One region of the Bacillus sp. BSL6 genome, then DNA from elsewhere that is predicted to be linked to it. Evidence: riboswitches for the same ligand, from Rfam matches in the RefSeq annotation. Region 1 holds a riboswitch; each other region holds the start of a gene.
The links. Region 1 has a riboswitch for S-adenosylmethionine ahead of RCJ96_RS03230 (bifunctional homocysteine S-methyltransferase/methylenetetrahydrofolate reductase). Riboswitches for the same ligand answer to the same signal wherever they lie in the genome.
Positions count from the first base shown of each region.

Region 2: another riboswitch for S-adenosylmethionine. It lies ahead of RCJ96_RS07730 (YezD family protein); the one in region 1 lies ahead of RCJ96_RS03230 (bifunctional homocysteine S-methyltransferase/methylenetetrahydrofolate reductase).
Region 3: another riboswitch for S-adenosylmethionine. It lies ahead of RCJ96_RS17555 (hypothetical protein); the one in region 1 lies ahead of RCJ96_RS03230 (bifunctional homocysteine S-methyltransferase/methylenetetrahydrofolate reductase).
Region 4: another riboswitch for S-adenosylmethionine. It lies ahead of RCJ96_RS23255 (methionine ABC transporter ATP-binding protein); the one in region 1 lies ahead of RCJ96_RS03230 (bifunctional homocysteine S-methyltransferase/methylenetetrahydrofolate reductase).

Region 1 is NZ_JAVGCW010000001.1:580,926-588,813, reverse strand. Features, by position in the region: gene RCJ96_RS03230 (bifunctional homocysteine S-methyltransferase/methylenetetrahydrofolate reductase) at 1-1,719, opposite strand, end outside; SAM riboswitch class I at 1,790-1,899, opposite strand; SAM riboswitch class I at 2,103-2,212, shown strand; gene metI (cystathionine gamma-synthase/O-acetylhomoserine thiolyase) at 2,306-3,418, shown strand; gene metC (cystathionine beta-lyase) at 3,415-4,578, shown strand; gene RCJ96_RS03215 (cysteine hydrolase family protein) at 4,742-5,254, shown strand; gene RCJ96_RS03210 (ArsR/SmtB family transcription factor) at 5,688-5,978, shown strand; gene RCJ96_RS03205 (class I SAM-dependent methyltransferase) at 6,122-7,234, opposite strand; gene RCJ96_RS03200 (MBL fold metallo-hydrolase) at 7,244-7,873, opposite strand.
Region 2 is NZ_JAVGCW010000002.1:297,909-305,796, reverse strand. Features, by position in the region: gene RCJ96_RS07745 (LTA synthase family protein) at 1-213, opposite strand, end outside; gene RCJ96_RS07740 (DUF3888 domain-containing protein) at 468-863, shown strand; lysine riboswitch at 953-1,134, shown strand; gene lysA (diaminopimelate decarboxylase) at 1,315-2,631, shown strand; SAM riboswitch class I at 2,749-2,857, shown strand; gene RCJ96_RS07730 (YezD family protein) at 2,930-3,073, shown strand; gene cysH (phosphoadenylyl-sulfate reductase) at 3,160-3,864, shown strand; gene sat (sulfate adenylyltransferase) at 3,903-5,039, shown strand; gene cysC (adenylyl-sulfate kinase) at 5,052-5,645, shown strand; gene RCJ96_RS07710 (nitrite/sulfite reductase) at 5,657-7,279, shown strand; gene RCJ96_RS07705 (DUF3906 family protein) at 7,290-7,490, shown strand; gene cobA (uroporphyrinogen-III C-methyltransferase) at 7,577-7,888, shown strand, end outside.
Region 3 is NZ_JAVGCW010000005.1:157,791-165,678, forward strand. Features, by position in the region: gene RCJ96_RS17535 (short-chain fatty acid transporter) at 1-235, shown strand, start outside; gene RCJ96_RS17540 (group-specific protein) at 276-629, opposite strand; gene RCJ96_RS17545 (NAD(P)H-dependent oxidoreductase) at 626-1,201, opposite strand; gene RCJ96_RS17550 (SWIM zinc finger family protein) at 1,225-1,614, opposite strand; gene RCJ96_RS17555 (hypothetical protein) at 1,867-2,124, opposite strand; SAM riboswitch class I at 2,225-2,323, opposite strand; gene RCJ96_RS17560 (hypothetical protein) at 2,446-2,637, shown strand; gene RCJ96_RS17565 (YwiC-like family protein) at 2,670-3,392, opposite strand; gene RCJ96_RS17570 (ECF transporter S component) at 3,576-4,277, opposite strand; gene RCJ96_RS17575 (ABC transporter ATP-binding protein) at 4,250-5,905, opposite strand; gene RCJ96_RS17580 (energy-coupling factor transporter transmembrane component T) at 5,884-6,762, opposite strand; gene RCJ96_RS17585 (DUF4430 domain-containing protein) at 6,785-7,624, opposite strand; gene RCJ96_RS17590 (DUF4430 domain-containing protein) at 7,682-7,888, opposite strand, start outside.
Region 4 is NZ_JAVGCW010000009.1:50,971-58,858, forward strand. Features, by position in the region: gene sufC (Fe-S cluster assembly ATPase SufC) at 1-450, opposite strand, end outside; gene metQ (methionine ABC transporter substrate-binding lipoprotein MetQ) at 689-1,495, opposite strand; gene metQ (methionine ABC transporter substrate-binding lipoprotein MetQ) at 1,568-2,380, opposite strand; gene RCJ96_RS23250 (methionine ABC transporter permease) at 2,404-3,069, opposite strand; gene RCJ96_RS23255 (methionine ABC transporter ATP-binding protein) at 3,062-4,087, opposite strand; SAM riboswitch class I at 4,387-4,494, opposite strand; gene RCJ96_RS23260 (hypothetical protein) at 4,620-4,964, opposite strand; gene RCJ96_RS23265 (thioredoxin family protein) at 5,119-5,427, opposite strand; gene RCJ96_RS23270 (toprim domain-containing protein) at 5,431-5,775, opposite strand; gene gcvH (glycine cleavage system protein GcvH) at 6,480-6,863, opposite strand; gene RCJ96_RS23280 (arsenate reductase family protein) at 6,905-7,270, opposite strand; gene RCJ96_RS23285 (hypothetical protein) at 7,692-7,888, opposite strand, start outside.

The DNA of each region.
Region 1 (7,888 bases):
CGCCGCATCGATCAATTCTTGAGAAATACGAATCCCTTCCTCAATTGCTGCCTCTTTCGTTTCATGTCCATCCATTCTCTCTCTTACTGCTTCAGGTAAAGTAATACCTGGCACCTCAAAATGAAGAAAATCTGCATTCCGTTTACTTATTAATGGCATAATCCCAATAAAAATAGGTTGTTCTAAATGCTTTGTCGCTTCATACACTTCTTCAATTAACGCGATATCATAAATCGGCTGCGTTAAGAAATATTCTGCTCCAGCATCTATTTTCCGTTCCATTCGCTTAACCGCTGCTTTTAAATGTCTTACATGCGGGTTAAATGCACCGCCCACAGAAAACCTTGTTGCCGGTCCAATGGATTTCCCTAAAACGGAACGCCCATCGTTCATTTCTTTAATCATTTTAATGAGCTCGATAGAGGACAAATCATATACAGAAGTGGCACCTGGAAAATCACCAACGCGCGCTGGATCTCCAGTTAAAGCTAACACTTCTTCCATGCCTAACGCTGATAATCCTAGTAAATGAGATTGTAGTCCGATGACGTTATGGTCTCTACATGTTAAGTGCGTCAATACCGGAATATCATGCTTCGTTAATAATGCTCCCATTGCCATATTCGAGATACGGGGCGATGCTAATGAATTATCTGCTAGAGTAATAGCATCTGCTCCAGCTCTTTTCAATGCTCTTGCGCCTTCAAAAAACCGCTGCGTATCTAACGTTTTTGGTGGATCTAATTCCACTACTACGGTCGTTTGTTTTTTTGCTTTCTCTGCTAAAGTGACATGAGCTTTTGAACGTTTCTCATGTGTATGAACTACTTTCGGTCTTTGAACCGTATCCTTTTCTATTACAGGCGTAACATTTAGAGTAGCACGTTTCATACTTTCAATATGTTCTGGAGTCGTGCCACAACAACCGCCCAATAACCGAATACCTTGCTCAATAAATTTCGGTGTCATCGCTTCAAAATAAGCTGGACTTCCCTCATATACGTATCGTCCCTCTACATAATTTGGGAGACCTGCATTTGGATATGCTGACAAGTAACCATTTTTCGGAATCGATATCATTTTAAGAGCTTCCGTCATATGAAGTGGCCCTAGTTGGCAGTTCAATCCAACAACATTTGCACCGTAATCTAAAAGCTGTTTTAATATTTCATTTACATCATTTCCATTTTGAGTCGTACCCGCCTCATGTAACGCCAATTGCGCTACAATTGGAATATTTGTTTCTTTTCGTAACACCTGGACAGCATGAAGTAATTCAAACTCATCATAAAAAGTCTCTAATAGCAGTCCATCAACCTGTTCTTCTAATAATGCACTTGCCTGTTCCAGTAACATAAATTCTCGCTCCATATCAGTTGTCGTAACCGCCCCGATATGTTTCATACCACCAATTGTGCCTAAAATTGCATTTCTGTCTGTAACAGATGCTTTCGCCAGTTTTACTGCCGCTCTATTAATTTCAGTAACTTGATTTTCTAATCCATACATACGTAATTTCGCTTCATTTGCTCCGTACGTATTTGTTTGAATCACATCTGCCCCAGCCGCTACATATTGCTTATGAATCGATACAATTAAATCTGGATCAGATATATTCAATTCTTCAAAACTACTTTGCAAACCATGTGAATGTAATAACGTCCCAACCGCACCATCACCTATTACAATTCCTTTTGATAATAAATCTAGTAATTTCACAAATCTCCCTCATTTCTATCAATATAAAAACCCCCTCTTCACTTTGAAGAGGGGGACATAATCGATCCTCCTCTTATTATGCAAAACATTCGTTTTGCAGGTATTAGCACCGTTTCAAACATTTCGTTTGAAGGTTGCCGGGTTTCACAGGGCCTTTCCCTCCACCGCTCTCAATAAGAGTTTGTCTTTATTATTTTATTTATGTAGCTAAAAGGAAATGCGTTCCCCTTTTAACAATGTTTGTTAATTTTTTTATAAATTTAGCACGCACAAATACAAAAGTCAATGACACTTGCGGAAAAATAAAAATTATTTAAAATAAAGTTGCAATTCAATTATCTTTTGTTGTAAAGTTAAAAACATAATAAAATTTCATACGAACATTCTTATCTAGAGAGGTAGAGGGACTGGCCCTATGACGCCTCAGCAACCATTAACATTTGTTAATAAGGTGCTAATTCCAGCAAATTGTGAAAGATTTGACAGATGAGAAGAAGACTCTATTCAAACCGAAAGCCTTCTTCTTAGAAGGCTTTTTTATTTTATATTCAACTAATGGTTCAATTTAAAAAGGAGGAATTTTCACATGTCAACTATCGAAACAAAATTAGCGCAAATCGGAAACCGGAGTGAAACTACAACAGGAACTGTTAATCCACCTGTTTATTTTTCAACTGCTTATCGTCACGAAGGAATTGGTAAATCTACTGGATTTGATTATTCACGAACTGGAAATCCAACGCGCGGCCTATTAGAACAGGCAATCGCAGACTTAGAATGCGGTGAACAAGGTTATGCCTGTAGTTCAGGGATGGCAGCCGTTCTTCTTGTCCTTTCCCTATTCCGCTCTGGAGACGAACTTATTGTTTCCGAAGATTTATACGGTGGCACTTATCGATTATTTTCTGAGCACGAAAAAAAGTGGAACGTTCGATGTAGATACGTAAATACACAATCTATTAAACAAATTGAGCAAGCCATCACAACGAAAACGAAGGCTATTTTCATAGAAACTCCAACTAATCCATTAATGCAAGTTACCGATATTGCCGCTGTTGCAACTGTAGCGAAAAGACACGGACTACTTCTTATTGTAGACAACACATTCTACACACCTTATATACAGCAGCCATTAACAGAAGGTGCCGATATCGTACTTCATAGTGCAACGAAATATTTAGGTGGTCATAACGATGTACTAAGCGGACTTGTCGTTGCAAAAGGAAAGGAACTTTGTGAGGAAATCGCTCATTATCATAATGCCTCTGGTGCAGTCTTAAGTCCATTTGACTCATGGCTATTAATTCGTGGTATGAAAACGTTAGCGCTTCGCATGAGACAACATGAAGAAAATGCAAAAGCAGTTGTTGCTTATTTAAATGATGAGGATGGGGTGACAGATGTATTTTATCCTGGAAGAGGCGGCATGATCTCGTTTCGTCTGAAAGATGAAACATGGATTAATCCATTCTTACAATCTTTATCCTTAATTACATTTGCCGAAAGTCTCGGTGGTGTTGAAAGTTTAATGACATATCCAGCAACACAAACACACGCTGATATTCCTGAAGAAATTAGAACAGCAAACGGTGTATGTAATCGTCTTCTTCGATTTTCCGTTGGTATTGAAAATAGTAACGATTTAATTCAAGACTTAAAGCAAGCCATTAAACTTGTAAAAGAAGGTGTAAGAATATGAGTTATTCTATAGATACACTCTTACTGCACAACCAATATAAACATGACTCGCAAACAGGAGCTGTTAACGTTCCCATCTATAACACATCAACATTTCACCAATTTGATGTAGATACGTTCGGGAAATATGACTATAGCAGGTCAGGCAATCCAACTCGTGAAGCTCTTGAAGACATCATTGCTTTATTAGAAGGCGGAACAAAAGGATTTGCCTTCGCATCAGGAATTGCAGCGATTTCTACTGCATTCCTCCTCCTTTCACAAGGTGATCACGTACTCATTTCAGAAGACGTATACGGAGGAACTTATCGAATGATAACTGAAGTTCTCTCCCGTTACGGTGTTTCACATACATTTGTTGATATGACCAATTTAGAAGAAATAAAGCAAAACATTAAGCCAAATACAAAACTCTTTTATGTAGAAACACCTTCCAATCCACTTTTAAAAGTGACAGATATTCGTGCTGTTTCTAAACTTGCAAAATCTATTGGCGCCCTTACTTTTGTTGATAATACATTTTTGACACCATTATTCCAGAAACCACTTGACCTTGGCGCTGATGTCGTTCTTCATAGTGCCACAAAATTCATTGCCGGTCATAGTGATGTTACTGCCGGATTAGCAGTTGTAAAAGATACCGATCTCGCCCAAAAACTTGGCTTTTTACAAAATTCATTCGGCGCTATTCTAGGCCCGCAAGATTGTTCTCTCGTACTTCGTGGTCTAAAAACATTGCATGTACGTCTTGAGCATTCAGCTGCTAATGCCAATAAAATTGCACACTATTTACAAGAGCACGCTAAAGTTCAAAATGTCTATTATCCAGGATTACAAACACATCTTGGATTTCACATTCAACAATCTCAAGCTACATCAGCAGGAGCTGTCCTATCTTTCACTTTACAATCAGAAGACGCACTTCGCCAATTTTTATCAAAAGTAAAATTACCTGTCTTTGCAGTTAGTTTAGGGGCTGTCGAATCGATCCTTTCCTACCCAGCTAAAATGTCACATGCAGCACTATCGCAAGAAGCTCGTGATGAAAGAGGGATTTCAAATTCATTACTTCGGCTATCCGTCGGTCTTGAAAATGTTGACGATTTAATATCCGATTTTGAAAATGCCCTTTCTTATGTAGAAGAGCCTGTAAATGCATAGAGAGCAGAGAAGATATGAAATTAAGTTATCATATCTTCTTTTTTACGCTGATAAGTATATTTGTCAACCCTTCGTATAATTCATAAAAAAAATGACAGATCACTATCTATTTCCAAGTAATGAATTAATTGATATATTAAGAAGTAAAAAAGGGGCAAAAATAATGGATACATGTGCAGATGTTTTAATCGTTATCGATTTACAAAATGGAGTATGTTATAGTGAGGAGCATTTATTTAATTTACAAAATTTACTTACAAAAGTAAATAAAAGAATTTCTTCATACAGAAAATCAAATAAACCAATTCTTTTCGTTCAACATTGTGACGATGATTTAGTACCTGAAAAAGACCTTTGGGCTATTCATTCAGATTTAGATGTTCAAAAACAAGATTTTTTTGTAAGAAAAACACATGCCAATTCTTTTTATAACACAAACTTGAAAGAGATTTTAGATCAATTATCTGTACATCGTATTGAATTTTGTGGTGCCCAAACAGAGTACTGTATGGATACCACGATTAAATTTGCCCATGGACTAGGGTACGAAAACTTCATGTTCCAGAAAGCAACCTCTACGTTAAATAATCCATTTATGTCCGCAAAAGAGACGATTGATTTTTATGAAAATATATGGAACCACAGATTTTTAAAATTGATGAAAGATGAAATCTAGAATACATAACTAACGTCTTGGTAATTATAAGATTTATCAGCTATATTCAAACATTTCATTTTCACCATAAAGAAGCTGACTACATTCGGCTTCTTTTCTTTTAACCTGTTTTATATTCTATATATAACATTATAATTCCTTTGTCATATTATTTTAAAAATTTCGTATATTCATTTGAAAGAATAAGAAAATCATGATAAAATTGTGTTACAAATATATCTATATCTTTCAATTTTTAAAATGCATCGAAATTTTCACCCAAAAATGTCATTTTACAAAACCGTGCTAAATTATCTACTTTATTTACATCAGGGTCTCTTTTCTTACAATTTCTTTACTTTAGGAATGTTTTTCTGCAACAACTGTTTTCTTTTCTTTAATTTTTTGGTATGTATAGTATGGTATAACAGCTCACACGGAGGTGGAAAAGAACATGTTAGAAACCTTTCAAAAAGAAATAGAACTATATGAAAGCAATGCAGAATTATTGAAAGTACTTGCTCATCCTGTTCGCTTATGTATTGTAAAAGGATTAATTGAACGCGGTCCAAGCAACGTTTCTACAATGTACACTGGCTTAAACATGCCACAATCTACAATTTCACAGCATTTAGCAAAGTTAAAAAGTGCTAAAATCGTTTCAAGTGAAAGAAAAGGATTGGAAATTTATTACAAAGTAGAAAACGAGACAATTATTCAACTCGTTCGCGTATTATTGGGTTAGGGACTCATAGACAGAGAAAAAGGACGTATTTTATATTTTTTATCTCATATCTTTAATATAAATATATATCATGAGAGGAAATATATGATGCTACATAAGTCGTATTAAAAAACAAGACACAGAACTATGCTGTGTCTTGTTTTTTATATTTTCAAATACCGACCCAAGTGTAACTGTTGCATATGTTTCGTATGTATAACAACATCACATGCACTCCCTAATCCTCCGCTCAAAATCATAGAATGAACTGCACGATTTTGTTTTTGAATTTCAGAAAAAGGATTCCGATCTTGATGATTCGTAAGCAGCTCTAGTATTCCTGCTGCTAACAAAAACTCAGATTGTTTCTTATGCCATACCATATTCATACCTTGCAGGCTAAACATTTCTTTCAGTTCGTCCCAATGAATATGAGTAGTAAGATCCATTTCACCTGGATACGCTAAAGGATTACGAATTAACTTATGCTCGTAATATCCTCGTAAACTACCTTCTTGATGTGCAGGATGCATCCATTCTTCTTTTGTATATCCATAATCAACTGTAATACATACACCTCGTTGAAACCATTTCGCAATTTCTTTTATATATTCTTCCATCGCAATTGGCACTTCAAAACGCTGGCCTTCAGCGAGATGAATATTATATTTCAATAAGTATCGACCAATTCTTTTATGTAACGGCCTACATACTTCTGCAAGTTTCCCTTCCTCTGTGTACGTAACACGTACTTCATACAATATTCCATTTCTCTTCTCAATTACTTCAACAGGAAATGCATCAAATAACTCATTCGAAAAAAGAATCCCCTCGAACGATTCTCCCATTTCACTATGCGACGTATAATATGACACATTAGAAAACGAACAAAGAGTCTTTTGCTGCAATTTTCTATGAAAAGGGCTCATTTCAATTATCGAATAGTTTAAATCAATAAAGGTTTCCGGTGATAATTGCTTCCATTCTTGTAAAACATCATAGGCAAACCTTCCTGTCCCCCCACCAATCTCACAAATATGTGGAGCAACTTCACCATTTTCAACAAGACGAATAAAAAACTTAGCAAAAGTTTTTGCAAACACAGAGGATACGTTGCTACTTGTAAAAAAATCCCCTTGTCTTCCTATTTTTTCACGTTCTTTCATATAATATCCATGTTCCTCTGCATATAATGCGAGGTTCATATATGTACTGTATGAAATTGAATAATCCTTTTCTTTTTCCATCCATTCTTTTAAAATGAGCTCCATCCCCATACTAGCTCCTTACTGTAAAAATGGATTATTTTCTTTTTCAAAACCAATGCTTGTTTCTGGACCATGTCCACATAACACCGCTGTTTCATCAGGTAATACAAATAATTTCTCTTCAATACTTCCAATCAACTCTGCAAAACTTCCACCAGGTAAATCTGTTCTTCCAATACTCATTTGGAATAATACATCTCCAGAAAATACAGCATTCGCCTCTTTACAGTAATAAGAAATACTGCCTGGAGAATGTCCTGGTGTCTCAAAAATTTCAAAGTTAAATGAACCAATTGCTAATGCACCTTCTGCATCAATAATATGATCTGCTGGTTTTGCTGTAATGCTGCGATTCATCATAAAGATTTGAGAACCATTTACAGTTGCATCGCCTAACCAATCTGCTTCTTCTTTATGTACGTACACAGGAATATGAAAAGCGTCTCTTACCGCATCAACAGCACCAATATGATCAAAGTGAGCATGTGTTAATAAAACAGCCAGTGGCTTTAATTGTTCTTCTTGTAAATATGTAACGAGCTTCTCTCCTTCGTGACCAGGATCAAAGATAATACACTCATTTTGCTCATTCGTTAAAATATAAGCATTTGTTTGTAATGGGCCTAACGGCATTTGTATCCATTTCATATGAAAATCTCCTCC
Region 2 (7,888 bases), on a different contig from region 1:
AACTATAATGCGATTTCGGTGTTTAGATGCAAATAATGCAAAACCGAAAAATAAAAGTAACGCAGCTAGTGGATTCATAAAAAGCATAAATTCTTCAAAGAAATTATCAATTTTAATATCAAACGCTAGCTTGTACACAATATATGTTTTTATCCATAATAAAACGACTGCAACGAGTGCGAATCGCAGTTTTGGAAACAGACGTTGTAGCATAATATACTCCTCTCCTAAAAAGCATGACGGTTCTTGTGGGCCTATTTGATTAGCGCCTCATTTTATATATACGAACAGTCCTTTATTATTATGTTTATTATACTATGAGTATCATTATACGAAAATAAAAGAGAGTTGTGGACTTTTTTATAACAATTGAGTAGAAAAAGGGCAGTAGGAGACAATAAAATGGAGTTTCTATGTATGATTATTATCGTGCGCGGAAAGAATCGTGTAACAATATGGAGGTTATAATGCGAAAATTATTATATTTTATAGTATGCAGTAGTGTTATACTTTTTGCTTCACCAAGTGTGTCGGTAGCAGAGTATGATGCACCTCTTATGGAAGATGCCCTTTATTCTGTGTTATTTCCGAAAATAAATAAAGCAATCGAAAAACAATATGGGAGCTTGAAGCCTTATCAATGCCCGAAAATTATTAGTTTAAAAAAAGTGTATAGCGGTACATATTTATTTCAAGCGAGTATTGAAGTGACTAAGTATGAACGTGTTGCAGGGAAAATTGCGCCACCATTTGAGAAGGTAACGATTACATTTAATAACGAAGAAGGTGAATGGGAAGTGACAAAGGTTTCAGTAAAGCGCTTACCAAACGATACGAAACTAAACTGTCAAAAAGCAATATAAAAAATTGTTTGACAAATAAAATGGTCCTTTGGTATTGTTAATAGCAACAATTAGATGTTTGAAAATTAAATAGACTTACCTCATCTACTCTCAAAGGTAGAGGCCGCGATAGGAAAGAGTAAGCTATGGGAGATTTAATGGAATCTGTGATCATAGGTTGAAAGGGACTATTGCCGAAATATAAGAATAACCATCTTATTCATATATTGGGACTGCATTGAATAAATGTAGTACTGTCATAAGATTTATTTTATGGAGAGCTATTTGGAGATGTTGATGCGGTTTCTTATTTTGAGGAGATAACAACTCGTTTATTTTTTCAATATATATTTTTCCTAATAAGAAACGCGTGTGAACATTGTTCCGCGCGTTTTTTGTCTATCTAAAAGCGTGCTGCAATGAATAGAAGATTGGGGTTATGAGTTTTAGAGGAAATAAGGGAGGAATTCAAATGTATTTACACGGCACAAGCCGAATTAATGGGCAAGGACACTTAGAAATTGGAGGGTGCGACACGACGCAGCTAGCAAAACAATATGGAACACCACTTTATGTATACGATGAAGAGTCAATTCGAGGAAAGTGCCGCGCGTTTCATCGTGCTTTTAAAGAAAGTGGGTTCTCTTATCAAGTAGCATATGCAAGCAAGGCGTTCTTGTGCATGGAGATGTGCCGAGTAGCTCGTGAAGAGAATATGTCATTAGATGTTGTTTCTGGAGGAGAATTATATACTGCACTACAAGCAGGATTTCCTGCATCGCGCATTCATTTTCATGGCAATAACAAAACAGATGAAGAAATTGTGATGGCTCTTCAGGCGAATATTGGTTGTTTTGTCGTAGATAACTTCTTAGAATTAGAAATTTTGCATGATTTAGCAGTGCAACATGGGAAATTTGTGAACATATTAATTCGTGTAACGCCCGGAGTAGAGGCGCATACACATGAATATATTACAACAGGTCAAGATGATTCAAAATTTGGATTTGGCGTGTCAAATGGTCAAGCGATGCAGGCAATTGAGCTTGCTTTACAAAAATCAAATTATAACGTGTTAGGAATTCATTCACATATCGGATCACAAATATTTGAAACGGCTGGCTTTGTGCGAGCGATTGAAGTTCTTCGTCAATTTTTAGAAGCAGTGAGAGAGCGAACAAATTATGTAGTAAAAGTGCTAAATGTAGGGGGAGGATTCGGAATACGCTACACAGAGTCCGATACACCATTAACTCTTGAGACGTATGTGCGAGCTGTAACAAGTGCGGTGAGAGAACAATTTACGTTATGTAATTATCCATTGCCAGAAATATGGGTTGAACCAGGCCGTAGTATTGTAGGTGATGCCGGAACGACACTTTATACAGTCGGATCTGTGAAAGACATTCCTGGTATTCGGAAATATGTATCAGTGGATGGTGGGATGACTGATAACTTAAGACCTGCTTTATATAACGCTCGTTATGAAGCGATGTTAGCGAATCGAGGGAATGATGAGAACGAGGAAGTTGTTTCGATTGCAGGGAAATGCTGTGAGAGTGGAGATATGTTAATTTGGGATATTACTTTACCGAAAGTTGCCTCTGCCGATTTACTAGCGATTTCTTGTACAGGGGCATATGGGTACTCGATGGCGAATAATTATAATCGGATTCGTAGACCAGCTGTCGTCTTCGTGAAAGGCGGTACATCACAAATTGTTGTAGAGCGCGAAACATATGAAAATATTATTGGGAACGATCGCATACGTATTAAAGAACTTGTTTAAATGAGGAAAAAGGAGTTGTTCGGATGGGCAATTCCTTTTTTGTAAAATAAAATAATTAAAATATATCGGAAAACTAGGATTGAAAAAAATCAGAATTGTGATAAAATACAAATACAAAGCTTATCAAGAGAAGCGGAGGGAACTGGCCCGGCGAAGCTCGGCAACCTGCTTATAGAAAGCAAGGTGCTAAATCCAGCAAAATGGAATCCATTTTGAAAGATAAGGTAAAATATATTACCGAACAGTCTTTTCGAAATGGGAAAGATTTTTTTTATGAATAAAAAGGGGGGCTGTTCGCGTGAGCGTACGGGAACATTTTGAGGAAGTATCTGAGAAAATTGAAGCGATGCTTGCTGATATGAAATATGGTTCAATTACAATTGTTGTGCAAGATGGAAAAGTCATTCAATTAGAGAAAAGTGAAAAAGTACGTTTAAAGTAAAAAGCGCTGACTAGAAAAACTAGAGGCGGTTTTAACCTATTTTATTAGGTTAAAACCGTCTTTTTGCTTTTACAGGGGGAAAAAACATGTTGACGTATGAAACGTGGGAAGAAAATGATATTTCATTTTCAGAAGAAGATGAAACGAAAGGCGCGCTATCAGTATTAAGTTGGGCGTATAAAGAATATGAAAATGAAATTGTATACGCATGTAGCTTCGGAGTGGAAGGGATGGTACTACTGCATCTTATTAACCAAGTAAATCCATCTGCTAAAGTTGTATTTTTGGATACAAATGTTCATTTTCAAGAAACGTATGAATTAATTCAAAAAGTACGAGAACGATTTCCTTCATTAAATATTATAGAAAAACAGCCAAAACTTACACTTGATGAACAAGCCAAATTGCATGGTAACAAGCTATGGGAAAGCAATCCTAATCTTTGTTGTAAGATTAGGAAAATTTTACCGCTAGAAGAATCATTAGCGAATGAAAAAGCGTGGATATCGGGGTTGAGGAGGGAACAATCAGAAACGCGTAAGCATACAAAGTTTATAAATCAAGATCATCGCTTTCAATCTATTAAAGTTTGTCCGCTCATTCATTGGACGTGGAAAGAGGTATGGCGATATGTATACAAGCATAGCTTGCCGTATAACCCATTACATGATATTGGATATCCAAGTATTGGGTGTGAGAAGTGTACGTTGCCTGTAGGAGAGGGTGGCGATTCAAGAGATGGTAGATGGGCTGGGAAAGTGAAAACTGAATGTGGTCTTCATTATCAATAAGATGAATCTTGAAATAAAACTAAGAGGGGATATAGAACATGAGTACAGTAAACGAATTAGTAAACCGTGTAGACGAGACATATGACGTATTACAAATTGAAAAAGAAATTGGGCTAGATAATATTGCGTTAAGTGATTTAGAACTATTAGCGACAGGGGGATATAGCCCGCTTACTGGTTTTTTAGGAAAGAAAGATTATGATTCGGTTGTAGAAACGCTTCGTTTAGCTAATGGGAGTGTTTGGAGTATACCAATTACATTACCAGTAACAGAAGAAGTAGCAGAGACGCTAAAAGTTGGAGAGGAAGTAAAACTTGTTAACGGTGGAAATGTATATGGTGTCATTCAAATAGAAGATATTTTTGTGCCTGATAAGGAAAAAGAAGCGTTACTAGTATATAAAACGACGGATGAGGCTCATCCGGGAGTGAAAAAATTATATGAACGACCGAACGTTTATGTCGGTGGGGCTATTGTTCTTACGAAACGCTTTGAAAATAATCCGTTTCCTTCTTATCATTTAGACCCAATTGAAACGAGAGAAGAATTTAAAAAACGTGGTTGGAAAACAGTAGTAGGATTTCAAACGAGGAACCCGGTGCATCGTGCCCATGAATACATTCAAAAATCTGCTCTTGAAATTGTAGATGGACTCTTTTTAAATCCGCTCGTTGGGGAAACAAAATCGGACGATATTCCAGCTGATGTACGGATGGAAAGCTATGAAGTATTACTTCAAAACTATTATCCGAAAGATCGTGTCTTTTTAAGTGTATTTCCTGCGGCAATGCGTTACGCAGGACCGAGGGAAGCAATATTCCATGCATTAGTTAGAAAAAATTTTGGATGTACCCACTTTATCGTAGGGCGCGATCATGCTGGGGTAGGAGATTATTACGGAACTTATGAAGCACAAGAAATTTTTACAAACTTTACAGTGGAAGAGTTAGGGATTACACCGTTATTTTTTGAACATAGTTTTTACTGTACGAAATGTGAAGCGATGGCTTCGACAAAAACATGCCCGCACGGAAAAGAAGATCATGTTATTTTATCGGGTACGAAAGTAAGAGAACTATTAAGAAACGGTGAGATTCCGCCAAGTACATTTAGTCGTAAAGAGGTAGTAGAGGTACTAATTAAAGGTTTGAAAAAAGAAGTAGTAACAGAATAGGGAGAGAATGAGATGGATACGAATATTACTTGGCATACAGCTTCTGTTTCAAAAGATGAGAGAAGAGTGAAGAATGGGCATCATAGTTTTGTAATTTGGTTTACTGGTTTATCAGCTTCGGGTAAATCTACAGTAGCGAACGCGGTTGCTCGTAAACTATTTGAAAAGAATATTGGAAACTATGTACTTGATGGAGATAATATACGCCACGGTTTAAATAAAGACTTAGGCTTTTCTGAAAGTGATCGTATGGAAAATATAAGACGGATTGGCGAAGTGGCGAAGCTATTTGTAGATCAAGGTACTGTTGTTCTTACAGCGTTTATTTCACCGTTTCGAGTAGATCGAAAACAAGTTAGAGATCTATTGGCTACAGATGAATTTATAGAAGTGTTTGTAAAATGTCCAATTGAAGAGTGTGAGAAACGTGATCCGAAAGGGCTTTATAAAAAAGCAAGAAAAGGTGATATTAAAGACTTTACAGGTATCGATTCACCGTATGAGGAACCAGAAAAAGCGGAATTAATTGTAGAAACGAATAAGTATTCTATTGAAGAATGTGCAGAACAAATCGTGAAATACTTACAAGAGCGTAGTTTTATATAGGGGGATAAAAAATGAGTTATGAAAAAGTATGGGCTAACAATGAAAAATTAAATCAAACTGAGAAAAATAAATTAAAAAAAGATGGATTGGAAATCTTTAATGATATTCCTTACTATGCAGAGAATGGCTTCGAATCTATTCCGAAAGAAGAGTGGGACGCATTCAAATGGGCAGGGTTGTATTTACAAAGACCGAAAGAAGCGGGTTATTTTATGATGCGCGTAAATATTCCTTCTGGCATTATTACGAATGCACAGGCAGAAGTGCTTGCTTCTATCGCTGAGGATTATGGACGTGACGTAATCGATATTACGACAAGACAGGCGATTCAGTTTCATTGGTTAGAAATTCATCAAATTCCAGATATTTTTAAAAGATTAGCAAGAGTTGGGTTATCTTCAGCTGGGGCGTGTGGTGATATAACGCGTAATATTACGGGAAATCCACTTGCTGGCATTGATGCAAATGAATTATTTGATACAACGCATATTGTGAAAGAGGTATATGACTACTTCCAACATAATGAAGAGTTTTCTAACTTACCACGTAAATTTAAAATGTCTATTAGTTCTAACATTTATAACGCAGCAAACGCAGAGATTAACTGTGTTGCATTTACACCTGCTACGAAAGAAATAGATGGTGAGAAAAAAGTTGGTTTTCATATAAAAGTAGGCGGTGGGTTATCGGCTCGTCCATATTTAGCTGATGAATTAGATGTATTCGTTTTGCCAGAAGAAGTGAAGGCGGTAGCGATTGCAATTGCTACGATATTCCGTGATTTTGGATATCGTGAAAAACGTCATTTAGCTCGTTTGAAATTTCTTGTTGCAGACTGGGGAGCAGAGAAGTTTAAAGAGAAACTAATAGAATATACAGGACCATTACAAAGTAAAGGAGAAAGTGCTCTTAAAGGCTGGAATGCGGGATACTTTTATGGTGTCCAAGACCAAAAACAAGAGGGACTAAAATATGTAGGTTTTAATGTGCCGGTAGGACGCCTACATGCAGAAGAAATGTTTGAGATTGCAAGAATTGCTAAACAATATGGAAATGGACAAATTCGTACATGTAATTCACAAAACTTCATTATTCCGAATGTTCCGCCAGAAAATGTAACTGGCTTACTAAATGAGCCGTTGTTTGAAGCGATATCAGCAAATCCGAAATCGTTTATTGGTCACGCGGTTTCTTGTACTGGTATTGAATATTGCAATCTTGCATTAGTAGAAACGAAAGAAAGATTACGAAAAATTGCCGAATACTTAGATACACAAATTGCACTCGATGTTCCGGTTCGTATTCATATGGTAGGATGCCCGAATTCATGTGGTCAACGTCAAATTGCTGACATTGGATTACAAGGTGTAAAAATGAAAACGAAGGAAAAAGGAATTGTTGAAGCCTTTGAAATATATGTAGGTGGAACGCTGTTAGATGGTGGTGCTTATAATCAAAAGTTAAAAGGAAAAATAGATGGCGAGGATCTACCTGATGTACTCGCATCATTTATAAGTTATTTCAAAGAAAATAAATTACCAGCTGAAACGTTTTATGATTTCGTAGGCCGTGTTGGTGTAGAGACATTACAAACAGCGTTAAATAACGTGTTAGAAGAAGTAATAGCGTCTTAGGAGGGGCAATATGGATTTATATCGATTTGAAGCGGTATTAGAGAATAGTATTGTTCCAATTGTTGTTGTTGCTGAAAGTGAAGAAAAGGCATTTAAGATGGCGGAGATTGAGCTTGAAAAACATTTTTTACCGTTACCAGAAGTAAAGGAGATTGCTTTATTTGAAAAAAAGAAGATTCGAAAAAGCGCAGCCTTTGTTATTCATGAGTAAGGAACATTGAAATATGAAGAAATGAAAACTTCCATTCCTATATAAGGATGGAAGTTTCACTTTAATAGTAGAAATGAGGAGAGATGATGGGAAAAGTATATATCGTTGGAGCGGGCCCTGGTGATCCAGATTTAATTACTGTAAAAGGATTGAAATGCATTGAGAAAGCAGATGTTATTTTATACGACCGTCTCGTGAATAAAGAATTGCTTTCTTATGCAAAGCCTGAAGCGGATTTAATTTATTGCGGAAAACTACCAAATTATCACACGATGAAGCAAGAGACAATTAACACGTTTCTTATTAAATATGCGAAAAAAGGAAAAGTTGTAACGAGGCTAAAAGGTGGGGATCCATTTGTATTTGGTAGAGGAGGAGAAGAAGCTGAAGCGTTAGCA
Region 3 (7,888 bases), on a different contig from region 1:
ATGGGCTGTGCAAGCACCCATTATGATTCCAGCTGGCGCTGAACTTGGTGTACCTGCTGCAAAAACAGCAATGGCCATTGCGTGGGGCGATGCTTGGACAAATTTAATTCAACCTTTCTGGGCATTACCAGCATTAGCGATAGCTGGTTTAGGTGCTCGTGATATTATGGGATTTTGCGTTGTGAACTTACTATATGCAGGATTTATCATAAGCCTATGTTTCTTATTTATTTAAACGAAAAGCTAGTTTTATACTAGCTTTTTTACACAATAAATCATTTATTTCCCACGCAATTTATCACGGTCTTCCACTCTATCTCCGTAAGATATAATGCCTCAAATGCAAAAAAATCTTCACATACTTTTTCAATTAAATGTGGATTGTTCTTAAGGAAATTCCACTGTAATGCTTTAGGAAGAAAATATGTATCATATTCTTTACTTCCCCTTACTACTTCATCAACTTCTCTTTCACAAATTCCTCTTATTAAGTAATCATTTCTTAATTGTATTTGAATTTGCTGAAATGTTTCACTACATTTCTTCAATTGAATTAAGCAATTAATATATGTACGAAAAAGTTCATTATCATACTGACAACAATTTATAATACGTTCCATTTCATTCATAACGTACGAGCCTTTTCTTCTATTTGTAATAACCACTTTTCCCGCTTCTCTCGTTTACTCGTTTTCACAGATTGAAAAACAGATCGTTTTATATCGCGAATGCCGCAAAAACGTAAAACACCTCTCTTCATTATAATCCAATCGGCTGATCGATATAGTAGTGCGACGTACCATAACGGTGAGTCTAACGTATTAATTACCCATGCCTTCTTACCTTTTAGTAACCCTTTCGGCAGGGCACCTTCATATTTATAAGCAAAACCAGCAACGAAAATGCGATCAATAAATCCTTTTAAAATAGCTGGCATCCCCCACCACCATATTGGATAAATGAAGAGAAGAGTATCCGCTTCTTCTACTAACGCTCTGTACCGAGCTGTTTCTTCTTCATTTACTAAATCACGCCTTTTCTTCTCTTCATTAAATACAAGGACGGGATTAAATTGTTCTTTATATAAATCAAGTACCGTAACCGAATGGTTTGTTTCTTGTAATCCTTTTTGTACATGCTTTAAAATCGCCGCGTTAAAACTGGAAGGACTAGGATGAGCGTATACAATTAGTACATTCAATACATAACAACTCCCTCTATAAGTTAAAGTTTCCCCTTCTTTAACATCTTCTCTACAATTTGTACATTTTTTGAGCTTTGTAATAAACGGTTTAATACGGTAAGCAACTCTTCCTTGTCTAAATCTTTCAGTTTCTCTTTCACCGTACTTTCACCAGCACCTTGAATATCATAAACAACTGCCGCCATATGTTTACAATAGTTTTCATATGGACACTCACAGCTACTTTCTGTAAAATCTTCAAGATCAATAATCACTTCATAGTTTCCTGCATTTCCAGTAACGAAAGCAAATATTTTCTTATCTTGTATTTCAACATCATCTACATGTCCTTCTTCATAATATTCATACCCTTGATCCATAATGTACTTAGGAATCCATTTCGTTATATCATGTAATAAATAAGCGTACATAACAACACCTCTTCCTTTAATTCCCTTTTGACTTCTAGAGCCACTGCATGTTATTCTAATAACTGTCAAATAGCAAGTCTATATGACAAAACAACTGACACCTATTCGGCGAAGGTGTCTCTTTTCATTTGCAGCCGATATGAAGTGCCTCTTTCAGGCACATTCAATCTTTGACACTACACACTCAACACCATTCCCTGTATCAGGCTGCTTAAGCAGTCTTTTACTCTACATACTTCAAAAAAAGAGAGCTTAGCTCCCTTTTCTCGCCTTATAAAATACCCCTTTTTCCGTATAGAGATATTCATCAGCTAATGTAATTTTCCCATCCAGTTTCAGTTCATCTAATAGTCTTGATAAATAAAATTGATGTAACATCTTTTTCGTGAATTTTCCTTCATGATGCGAAACGATATGTTCTTGAATATCTAACAATGATATTGGCTTATCTTGCTCTATCATATATTCATAAACTGTACTACGCAGTTTTACGTATTTTTCGAGTGTCACAGCAATGCGCAACCCCTTTCTTCTTAATGTAAATTTTCGTAATCGGTTTTTTTGCAATAAAAAAACCTCTCCGATAAGAAGAAGTTACGTATATATCTTCGTCTTATCTCCCAGAACAAATTTGTTCTGCTGGAATTAGCACCTGCATCGCGGTTGCTGGGTTTCATCGGGCCAGTCCCTCCACCTCTCTGGATAAGAAAATATTCACTTAATTCTTACTATACGTAATTTCATTTCAATTGTCAAACAAATATAACAAATTATATTTTCTTCTTTACTGTTCATACTATACATATATGAGTATGCAAGGAGGATTATGAAATGCATCAAAATGCCCGCGGATATGTCCAAGACTCTTTTCAATCATTACAAGAAGCAAAACAATGTTTAGAAGCAGCATTACAGACTGTTGAAAAAGATTTTAATCGCGCTCGTATTGAGCAATCTCTTTATGCGATCGAACAAGCTATTCAACGCTGCGATTACACCGTTCACATTTTAGAACAAGATTGAAAAAACTTCCCATCATAAGGTGGGAAGTTTTTTCAAATGGCATACTTCATAATTATTGCCGTTATGATTAAAAAATATACAGAATTCACAATTTCTAAAATCCCTACTTTTATAATAGAAATTTTTTTGCCATACAATATAATGGCTCGAATGACACTTGGTATAAAAATAAGAGAACACAACGGATTAATAGCAAATACAATGATCATTAATAGAATATGATAACCCCAAGATATAAAGCGATACTTCGGATTATTTTTCTCACGTATCATCGTTTTCACATAAAACGTACTTCCTAAAAAATATAAAAATGAAATAAGCGCAATAAATAATGCTGTTTTATCTATAAGTTTCATTGAAAAATAATAACTAACTAAACCACCAATACAGAAAACAACAATCGCACTAATGTCATTTAGTAATGCCCTTTCATTTTTTTGACGAGCATAATGCATATTTACTATAAATAGTGGAATCATGACTATTACGAATAAAAGAATGCGCCATTCATATAATAGAGAAATCATCCCAAATACAAAAGCGATGATAAAATACACAATTGCTGCATGTAAATACTCTTTTTTTCGTTTTTGCTTTATATACATAAGGAATGGATACGTAGCTAAATAGATAAAGAACCAAGCTATAAACAATGGAATATGATATATAGTAGGTTTCCCAAGTATGACACTTAATAGAAATGGTATAACAAGCATCGCCCATGCACCATGTTGCTTCGGAATAACTAACTTCATTAACTATATACCTCCCTTTTGAAAATAATTCTCACCTACTATTATACAAATAATTTTATATAGTAACGGATATATATTGGACTATTTTTTGACAATAAAAAATGCTCCTTACAATATGTAAGAAGCATGAAAGAGGCAAACGAATATGTAAGTCGCGACCCTACCTTATATGAGTATGCTTTTCTATACCATGTTATGCTCATCTAATATGCCATATTTCTTTTTAAATCTTGTAAGAATTGTAATCCAAGAAGTACTAAATAATAGCAAGAACACAACATTTGAAATTGCATGGCTCAAATCGAAATAAAAACTTGCGATATAATACGAAATGACTGTTTCCCACGTTGCCTCTCGTATAAAACCGAGAAGCCCCCAAAAATTCATGATCCAGCCAAATAAAAATCCAACAAACAATCCGTATAGTAGTCTTCCCCATAGCTTTTTCATTAAAAACGTATTACGTAATAATCCAGCTATAAAACCAATCATACCCCATGAAAACATTTGCCACGGCGTCCACGGACCTTGTCCTAAAAAGATGTTAGATACGATAGCCGCTGTTGCCCCGATCATAAAGCCAGTTTCACTTCCGAAGACGATTGCAGAAACGATAATAACAAAAGAAGTTGGTTGTACACTCGGTAAAATAGAAAATGGTACGCGGCTCACTGCTGCAATTGCGGCTAACACAGCGACGAGAACAATTTCACGTGAAACAAACGCCTTTCTTTCAAAGCGGATATAGAAAGGTAACATAATAACGACTAATAAAAACAAACTACTTAACATGTAATACCCATCCATGATAAGTGTAGTAAAGAGTAATGTGCCTATTATTACTGCAAAAATACATATTATGAATGCAACATATCGTTTGGACACGCTCCGTACACATCCTCCCACGTTAATGCATATGGCAATTCTTTTCGAATGAATCGGTTAATAGAGGTTGTATAAAAGAAGTTACCACTAAAAAATTCTTTCGGTGCATCATTCATAATGACTGCTCCGTCGAATAACATCATACATTGATCAACGTATTTCGCTGCAAATTCAATATCATGCGTTGCCATTACAATTGTTGTACCTTCTTTTTGCAACTTCCTAAATAGCTCCCCTACTCTTTCTTTCTTCCATGGATCGAGTCCCTTTGTCGGTTCATCCAGTAATAATAAAGTTGGCTTTGATAATAATGTCGTACATAATGCAAGTAATTGTTGCTCTCCCCCGCTACAATCATGTGGATGGCGTTCTTTAAGCGAGTACAACCAAAACTGTTTTAGCGTATCTTCTGCTCTTTCTTTTCCTTGTTCTCCGTATAATTCACGTGCTCGTTCATACACCTCGTCCCACACTGTATCAAATGTAAAATGATAATACGGATGCTGCGATACATACCCAATACTTTTAAATCGTTCTTTCGAATCAATTTTATGTATCACTTTCCCGTTCCACTTTACTTTCCCTCTTCTCGATTTTTGTAACCCTGCTAAAATCGTTAACAGTGTAGACTTCCCTGTACCATTCTTTCCAACGAGAGCTACCCATTTTCCTTTTTCAATCGATACTGTTAAATCTCGTAAAATGAGCGGACTATTCTTTTCATATTGGAACGAAATATGCTCGGCACTTAAAATGACTTCTTGCTTTTCACTTTGTACTATTGGCTCATTTACATATGATATCGCTGAAAAATCATTCATTTTCATTTGTGCTTCTCGCACTGTAAACGGAATATCTTTCGCATTCCACTCTAAAAACAATCTTGGAATTTGCGGAATAAATGGCCGGAACTTTTCTACTTTCCACATATTTGCTACAACCGTTTTCGGACTACCGTCATACACGATTTGGCCGTTACTCATACAAATAACGCGCGTTGCAAGGGGTATTACTTCATCTAAACGATGTTCACTTAAAACGATTGTAATTCCAAGTTCTTCATTAATACGCTTTAACAATCCTAAAAATTCTTTCGCAGCAATTGGATCTAACTGCGCAGTTGGTTCATCTAATAATAATAATTTCGGTTGCATCACTAATACCGCAGCTAAATTGACAAGTTGCTTCTGTCCGCCAGATAACGTATGAACAGATTGATGCAATAAATCTTGAAATCCTAAGAAACTAATAAGCTCGGCTATTCTTTTTTGAATAATATGTGATGGTAATCCGATATTTTCTAAAGAAAACGCTAATTCTTGAATTACTGTATCCATTACGAGCTGATTTTCTGGATTTTGAAATACCATACCAATTTCTTGAGCAGATAACAAATCCGGTACATTTTCTAATAAAGTACCATCATAATATGTATCCCCAGTACGCTTACCGATTGGAAGTAATTCCTTTTTAAAATGTTTTAATAAAGTCGTCTTTCCAGATCCTGATCCTCCAGCAAGTGCAATAAACTCTCCTTTTTGAACAGAAAGAGAAATATGCTGTAACGCATATTCGTTTTCATCAGCATATACAAATGATAAATTGTTTATTTCTGCATGCGCCACCATAGCCACTCCCTTCCTTCCATTATAATTGGTAAACTAATAAACATCGTAAATACGCCGAACATCATTCCATCATATTGCTGAAATAAAATAGATTCGACTTTCGGATAAATGATTAACTTTCCTCCGCCATATGTACTACATATAATAGCAATGATAAGTAGAATACTTAAATAACTGAGCGTATACCAATCGCGTCTTTCCATTCTATACCGAATATATGTTGTACGCTTCGTTACACCAAATCCACGAGCTTGCATAGAATCTGCTGTTTGCAGCGCATCTTCTAATGAACAAATTAATAATACTTGCAGCAATTGCATACCATTTTTCACTCGTTCCACAATTGAACCTGCATCTACTTGTACACCTTTCGTTTTTTGGACAAGTGTTATTTTCTGTAATCGCCTCATAAACAAAGGAACAAACCTCACTGTAATCATCGTTAACAATGCTACTTTCGGTGAAATTCTAGAAAATAAATATAAAAATTTATGACTTGAAATAATATCATTATACGAAGCAAACGTAAACATAATCGCAACTAGTAATAACCCCATTACTACTCCAAACATAATTGCCTCAAGCTTAATACGGCTATCACCTAACCAAAATAATGTAGTTCGACCTCTATGCGTTAATAACGAATTAAATAAAATGACCATAAAAAAGAAAACGATTGTGCTCGGTAACATCTTTCTTATCTTTTCGCTATTCCCTTGCATCACATTGATTATAACGATTAATAGAATTGCTCCAATTAAAAAAAGAGGATGAAGACACATCATACATAGTATCATCACCCCGATATAATAGAAAAAATTCACAAAAGGATGTAAAGAAGAAAAACTTATTTTCATAGTCCTTTACCGAGTACCTTTCTTATTTTAATACATACACCCACTCGATTGTATCTCCTGGTTTAACTGTTACTACACCTGCACTATGGTTTGGAAACGCACCGTTCACACGATATTTCCATCCACTAGTATCTGTAATATCTTTTTCATATAAATCATTAATACCTTTTACATAAACATCGCCTTTAGACCCACTCGCATCCACATCTAAACCTGTGCGTTGTAATACTTTATATACTGTATCGCCTTCTTGTACATCCATTTTTTTCGCACCTAATAAGTACCCTTTATCACCTTTTACTGAGATCGTAACTTGTTTTGCTTGTGGTTTAGGTGGAACTGGTGTTGGCGGTGGAACTGGGTCTGGTACTGGTTTTGGCGTTGGCGGAACCGGTACATTTTTTGGTTCCTCAGGATTTCCTTTCTGCTCCTGCTTCGGTGTTTCTTTCGGCTGATTCACAACCTTCGCTTCTTCTTTTACTTCTTGTGCTTTCGGTTGTTGTTGCTGTTGTGGTTTCTCTTCTTGTGCTTTTTGCTGTTCTGATTGCTTAGTAACAGGCTGTTCCTGCGGTTTTTCTTCTTTCTTTACTTCCGGTTGTGCCTGTGGCTTTTCTTCTTTCGGCTTCTCTTCTACTTTTTGTTCTTTTTGCTCTTTCTGCTCTTCTTGCTTATTTTGCTCTTGTTCAGCTTGTTTTTCCTCCGGTTTTTCTTCCGGTTTCGCTTCATCTTGTTTCTCTTCTTGTTTTGCTACCTCTTCTTGCTTTGGTTCTACTTTCTTCTCAGGCTTTACAGCTGCCTCTTCACATCCAGCAAGTAGCCCAAGTGAAAGCAGTAAAGAAATAAACCACTTCATCTTACTCATGTTGCCTCTCACCTTTCATATTAAAAATTAGGAGCAAATGATTGCTCCTAATTTTTGTTAAGCTGCTTTACGTCTCCATAATACATATGCAGAAGCAATACATAATACACCCATACCTACTTCTGTCGCTGCACTATGAGAAGATGCTCCTGTTTTCGGTAATGTGCTACCGTTTCCGGATTTTTTATTTTTAACCGGTTCGTTATCCACAACAACTTTTAAAGTGTCATCTTTTGTTTCTTGTTGCACTTGTTTTTGTTCTTC
Region 4 (7,888 bases), on a different contig from region 1:
GCCAGAGAAACCTTCGTTTAAGTAACGTTGTGCCATTTCTGGATCCATTTCTAGGAATTCCATGTTTTTATCTAATTTACGGATAAATTTCATAAGAGAAATTTCATCGCCCTCTTCACGACGTGCGTTAATTGCAGAACGTAAGAAGTCAGCGTTTGTTACTCCGCTAATTTCACTTGGATATTGCATTGCTAGGAATAGACCTGCTTGTGCGCGCTCATCTACTTCCATTTCTAATACATCTTCACCGTCGATGATGATGCTACCTTCTGTTACTTCATATTTTGGGTGACCCATAATTGCAGAAGATAAAGTTGATTTACCTGTTCCGTTAGGTCCCATAATTGCGTGGATTTCTCCACCTTTTACTTCAAGGTTTACACCTTTTAAAATTTCTTTGCCATCAATTGATACGTGTAAGTCTTTAACCGTTAATGTAGAACCAGCCATCTCAATACCTCCATTAATCCTATATATACATTTTAAAAATTCCTAAAACGTTCATATTCTCATTTTATTCTCATTCTAATTTTATATCAAATAAAATGATATCGCAAACGATGAAAAAAAGTAACAATTTTTTCACAAATGTATATAAGTATTTCACTTGCATCCTTATATGATACACCTTTCTTCTTATTTATATAAAGAAAAAAGGACTGGTAAATTTCCAGCCCTTTCCTTATATTTATTCACTTACCGGAAGTACAGCACCTTTATATTCTTTATTAATAAAATCTTGAATTTCTTTTGAATGCAGTACTTCTACTAGCTCCTTAATTTCTTTTTTCTTCTCGTCACCTTTACGAACTGCAATAATATTTGCATACGGAGAGTCTGATCCTTCAATCGCAATCGCATCCTTTGTTGGATTTAATTTTGCGTCAATTGCATAGTTTGAATTAATAAATAATGCATCACCTTCATTATTTTCATATAACTTCGGTGAAAGACCAGGCTCTACATCTGTTTTAAACTTTAAGTTTTTCGGATTTTCTACAACATCTTTTACTGTTGCTTTCACAACATCTACACCGTCTTTTAGTTTAATAATGCCGCCTTTTTGTAACAGTGCTAGCATACGGCCACGCTCCGCTACGTTATTACTCATAATCACTGTCCCGCCATCTGGTAAGTCTTTTAAGCTTTTATATTTCTTCGAATAAATACCCATTGGCTCTAAATGAATTTTTCCCGCGTTTACAATTTTATATCCTTTTTCTTGGATTTCTTTATCTAAATAAGGAATGTGTTGGAAGTAGTTCGCATCAATTTCCTTATCCGCTAACGCTTTATTTGGCAACACATAATCTTGGAATTTTTTAATTTCTAATTTAATACCCTTTTTCTCTAATATTGGCTGTGCCTTTTCTAAAATAACAGCGTGCGGCACGTTAGAAGCTCCCACAATAAGCTTATTCTCCTCTTTCCCTCCGCAAGCAGCTAATGTAAATACAGACAGCGCTGTAACAACTGACAATAGAATCTTTTTCATATGATGTCCCCTTCTCCCGTATAATTATGTAGTTATAAAAAGGGCCGGCATACACCAGCCCTTCCCCAGCAATTATTCTTTTACAGGAACAACTGCCCCTTTATATTCTTTATTAATAAAGTCTTCAATTTCTTTAGAATGTAATACTTCTACAAGAGCTTTAATCTCTTTCTTATCTTTATCGCCTTTACGAACAGCTACTACGTTTGCGTATGGTGAATCATTACTTTCAATTGCAATTGCATCTTTTTCCGGGTTTAACTTCGCATCAATTGCATAGTTCGAGTTAATTAAAACCGCGTCGCCTTCTTTATTGTTATACACCTGTGGTAATAAACCAGGCTCAATATCCGTTTTAAATTTTAAGTTTTTCGGATTATCTGCGATATCTTTTGGAGTTGCTTTAACTGGATCCACCCCATCTTTAATTTTTAAAATGCCTTCTTTTTGTAAAATTGCTAAACCACGTCCATGATCAGCAACTGAATTACTCATAATAATTGTCGCTCCGTCTGGAAGTTCTTTTAAGCTCTTATATTTTTGAGAATATACACCAATCGGTTCTAAATGAATTTTTCCTGCTACTTCAAAATCATATTTTTTATCTTTCATTTCTTTTTCTAAATACGGAATATGCTGGAAGTAGTTTGCATCTAAATCCTTATCCGCTAACGATTTATTTGGTAATACGTAATCTTGGAATTTTTTCACTTCTAATTCAATTCCTTTTTTCTCAAGTAACGGTTTTGCCTTTTCTAAAATTTCAGCGTGCGGTACGTTAGAAGCACCAACAACTAGTTTCTTTTCATCGTTATCTTTCCCGCCACAAGCAGCTAACCCAAAAATTGAAGTTGAAATAAGTGCTGTCAGTAATAATTTTTTCATTTGAAACATCCTCCCGTTTTTTATTATCGTTTATCTATTCGAGTCGTTACACGATCACCAATCCACTGAATGAAAAATACAACTAGTAATACACAAATTGTCGCAACGATTGTTACATCGTTATTCCCTCGTTGGAATCCTTCTAAATAAGCAAGTGTTCCAAGACCACCAGCACCAACAACTCCCGCCATTGCTGTATAGCCTACTAACGCAATTGTCGTAACCGTAATACCAGATACTAATGCTGGTAACGATTCTGGAATCAATACTTTTAAAATAATTGTACTTGTTTTTGCTCCCATCGCTTTTGAAGCTTCAATTACACCTTTATCAATTTCGCGAAGTGCAATTTCAACCATTCTTGCGTAAAACGGTGCTGCTCCAATAATTAAAGCTGGAAGTGCAGCGCTCGCTCCAAGAATTGTTCCAAGCAGAATCTTTGTAAATGGGATTAATAAAATGATTAAAATAATGAACGGTATCGAGCGGAAAATGTTTACGAACGCTCCAATCGCCGTATTAACCGCTTTGTTTTCCCATAAATTATCTTTCGCTGTCATAAAGAGTAACAATCCTAAAATGAGTCCTAAAATAAATGTGGCAAGAGCTGCGATTGCCGTCATATATAACGTTTCACCAGTTGCTTCTAACATTTGATTCCAATCAACATTCGTGAGTAACTTATCCATGTGCAATCACCTCCAGCTCTACTTGATCTTGATGTATTCCCTCTATTGCTTGCTGAATCGCTGTTTCCTCACCATTTAAATGAACAACTAAACTACCGTAAGAACCGTTATTCGTTTGTGCGATATTGCCTTGCAAAATGCTAACTTCTATATCACTGCGCTGCATTAATCTTTGAAGCACTGGTCTTTCTACAGCTTCACCGATAAACTGCAAACGAACTACTTTACCATCTGGATATTTCTCAATTAAACTTTCAATCGTTTCATTTGTATCTTCAGAATCCGTTAACTGCTGTACAAATCGTTTTGTAATGTCCTGCTTTGGATTACGGAACACATCAAGTACTGGACCTGTTTCTACAATCTTTCCTTTCTCCATTACCGCAACGCGATTACAAATCTTTCGAATTACGTGCATCTCATGTGTAATAAGTACAATTGTTAAGCCGAGACGTTTATTAATATCTAATAGTAAATCTAAAATTTGATCTGTCGTTTCTGGATCAAGAGCTGACGTTGCTTCATCACATAAAAGTACTTGTGGATTATTAGCTAACGCTCTTGCAATTCCAACACGTTGCTTTTGTCCTCCGCTCAGCTGAGATGGATACGCGTCACCTCTTCCTTCTAATCCAACAAGATGAATTAACTCATCAACGCGTTTCCTTCTCTTCGCTTTATCAACACCTGCAATTTCAAGTGGGAACTCGATATTTTCACGTACAGTTCGTGACCAAAGTAAGTTGAAGTGCTGAAAGATCATTCCGATTTCTTGCCTTGCCTTACGAAGCTCGCTTCCTGTAATGGCTGAAATGACACGATTTGCGATTGTAATTTGGCCAGAAGTTGGTTTCTCCAACTGATTGAATAATCGAATTAAAGAACTTTTTCCAGCGCCACTATATCCGATAACACCAAATATTTCACCTTTATCTATTTTTAAATTGGCATTATCTACAGCAGTGACATCACCGCTTTTTGCTTTATATATTTTCTTTACATTTTCTAATAGAATCATGGTGTATCACCCCTTTTTTTAATAAAAAGCGTAAGCGGCTCGCTTAGAACAAGAGGGCGCCCAAATCCCAGACGTAGAGGCGCTTTTTGCCTCATAGGAAGGGATGAAACGACCGACTGTTCTAGCCGCTGGAGCTAGATTTTTGATCGACTCCGCAATTTTTTATTTTTGATGCGTATAGCCCACCGTTATCATTACTTTTATTATTTGAATGTCCTCCACATTCAAACAACAAAAAAACCTTTCCGCTTTAGAGAAGCAGAAAGGTTTATATGCGTATATAACAACATTATCCCTCTCTCTCATCTCTCAAAGCATTTGCTTTGCAGGAATTGGCACCATTTCAACATAAGTTGACGGTTGCCGGGCTTCACAGGGCACAGTCCCTCCACCTCTCTTGATAAGAGAAATCAGATTACATTTTCGTCTGATTTGTAATTTATGAAATTGTCTATATTTTATGAATTGAATTGTATCAATATCCACACACCATGTCAACAGAAATTTTCGTAAAAAACGAAACTTCAGAATTTTAAGCACCTACTGACATCGGTTTACATATATGAAACATCGATTCAATTAATAACATCGTTCGATACGTTCCCGAATATTGTATACGTCCATCGTTCATTAACGTTTGCAATCGTACATTGCCATTCACCAATTGTTTTACATCTTCTTCATCTACACAAACGATTTGCTCCGTTCCTCTTTCCTCATGTAGCAACTCTATATAATCTTTTGAAATTTGTAACGAACAACTTTCATCCCCAAAGCGGAAATTAACAGTTTTTTCTCCTTGTCTTAAAAGCGGCTCTAAATGATATTGACCATTAGCGTAATTTACAAATGACTGAAGCAAAGAATATAATTTCACTCTAAATCACATCCTTCATATCACTTTCTATTACACATACCATTCCCTCTTACTAAAGAGCAATCCTGTTACTTTCGCTCGACAAATACTGTAACCACCCTGCATCTCGACATATTTCCCAAGAAATATGTCGAGGCGGCAAAAACTTTGCCGCCTACTTTAATTCCGTATATAAATATTCAACCGAATGAAATGCATATATCTTCTTTATCAGTGTCCCATTTTCAAAAACAAGTAAACACGGTACACTTTCAATTCCATACTCTTTCGCGAAATGCGGAGCATAATTTAAATCTAACATCCCAATTTTCAAATCTTCAATTGTCATCTCAACGACTGTTAACATCTTTTTTGCTAATTGGCATGTTCCACACATTGGAGTATATACATATAACACTGTTTTTTCTTCGTTCTCTATTAGGGCTGTAGCTTCGGCTCCTGTCCAATCAATCACTTCTATCATTCCTTACCGTAAATATTCTGTATAAACGTCAATGTCAGCTCCCCATAATACATTTGCTAAGTGTGAAGATGGCGCTGTTGCCACTTCCCGGTACGAGCGATCAATATAAATATGCTCTGCTTGCGGAAATTCTTTTCGAAACTGTTTCCTTAACTTTTCTCCAGCATCATCAGCATCCACTAGCACATACACTTCCTTATCAAAAAACTGATCAACGAGCTCATCCATTTTCGACAAACCAATTGTACCATTTGTACAAACAATTTCCACTGGTTCCCGAATAATAGATTCAATCTTTCTTCTATCTGATGTACCTTCTACAATAATGACTTTTTCTACATAAATCATATGTCATCACCCGATCACCATATACTATACAACCTTTAACTTAGTATATAGTATATTCGTTATTTTCATGTTGTTTCCTGTTTATTTTTGCAAAAGAAAAGCGCAAGCGGCTCGTTCAGAACAGAAGGGCATTGGAACTCCTGAACTAGAGGCGCCTTTTGCCTCAAGTGAAGGAGTGAAATGACCGACTGTTCTAGCCGCTGGAGCTGGATCATAATAAAAAGCGCAAACGGCTCGTTTAGATTGTGAGAGGGATGGAGCTTCTGACGCAAAGGCGATTTTTGCCTTGCAGGAAGAAGTGCAGCCACCGAACAATCTAGCCGCTGGAGCTGGATCATAAAGAAAAGCGGAACCGACTGCTTAGCCCTGTTGGCTAAGGTTCTTTCGCACAGAAGACGCTTTTTGTCTTCTCGTGCGGAAGGTTCTTAGACATGAAGGGCTAGGAGGTGGAGCTGGACAATGAAAAGTGCAAGCGCTCGTTCAGAACAGGAGGACACCCGAACCCCTGAACTAGAGGCGCCTTTTGCCTTGCAGGAAGAAGTGCAGCCACCGAACAATCTAGCCACTGGAGCTAGACAATAAAAAAACAAAAATTTTTTTCAAAAAACGTTCTTCCACACGATAATTAGTATATGATTCTACGTTCATTATTTTACATAAAATAAAAAAGGACAGCACAAAGGCTGTCCTTCATTCGACTATAATTAGTCTTGGTTTGTCATTTCTGCATATTTTTCAGCAGTTAATAACTTTTCAACTTGGCTTGCATCAGAAAGTTCAACTTTAACCATCCATGCACCCTCGTATGGAGATTCGTTAACAAGTTCTGGTTGGTCACTTAATTCTTCGTTTACTGCTACAACTTTACCGCTTACAGGTGCGTATAATTCAGAAACTGTTTTAACAGATTCTACGCTTCCGAATGGCTCGTCAGCTTCGATTGTTGCACCTACTTCAGGAAGTTCAACGAATACGATATCGCCTAGCTCACTTTGTGCAAAGTGAGTAATACCGATAACAACTTCATTACCTTCAGTTTTTACCCATTCGTGTTCTTCAGAGTAACGTAAATTATTTGGAATGCTCATGACTGTACCTCCAGTGAATGTATTAATTATGTAAAAATACCTTATTGGTACTTTTTCCACACACTTTCAAACTGCTCTTCGTTAAAACCAAGTGTTACCTTCGTTCCATCTGTTACAATTGGACGTTTAATCAACATGCCATCAGATGCTAAAAGCTCGTACATTTCGTCTTCACTTGCATCTTTTAACTTATCTTTCAGACCAAGTTCACGGTAACGCATTCCACTTGTATTAAAGAATTTTTTTAATGGTAATTCACTTTTTTCATGTAAATTACGTAAATCTTCTTTTGATGGTGGATTTTCAACAATATGAATCATCTCATATGCTACATCGTTTGCCTCAAACCATTTCTTTGCTTTTTGACATGTGCCACACTTTGGATATGAATAAAATGTTACTGTCATAAATTCACCTACTTTTTTACTAACCTTTACCTTTATCATATAGAAAACGTTTTATTATTTCAAACGATTATTCGCTAAACTTTTACTTATTTCGTGATAATTTTTAATAATCCTGCAAATTTTTCTTATTTTTCCGCCATTTGTTAAGAAAAAATAAATATATATTTTTTTAGATTTTTCTCTCATTCTGTATCGAACATATATGTTAAACAAACGTTTGATTAACTCACTATTTTTCTTTGTTCACTCTTTTAGCTACATCGTTTTCTTTCTACCGAACATATATGTTAAACAAACGTTTGATTAAATTCCTATTTTCCCTTGTTCACCCTTTAGCTACATCAATTTCTTCCTACCGAACATACATCTTAAACAAACGTTTGATTAAAAAAATAAGAAGCCTCTTTTGCAGGCTCCTTCATTATCTATTCAAATAATCTGCAATTGTTTGAAATACGACGATATACATATTATGAATACTTTCTTCTGTATTTCCGCCATTAGATAAACCAACTGCCCATTGTTGTCCTTCACCACTTCCGATATTTGCAAACCCTTGCGTATACATCGCATTTACATCTTTTCGGGCACTGTTATACTCTATCCCTTTTGTAATAA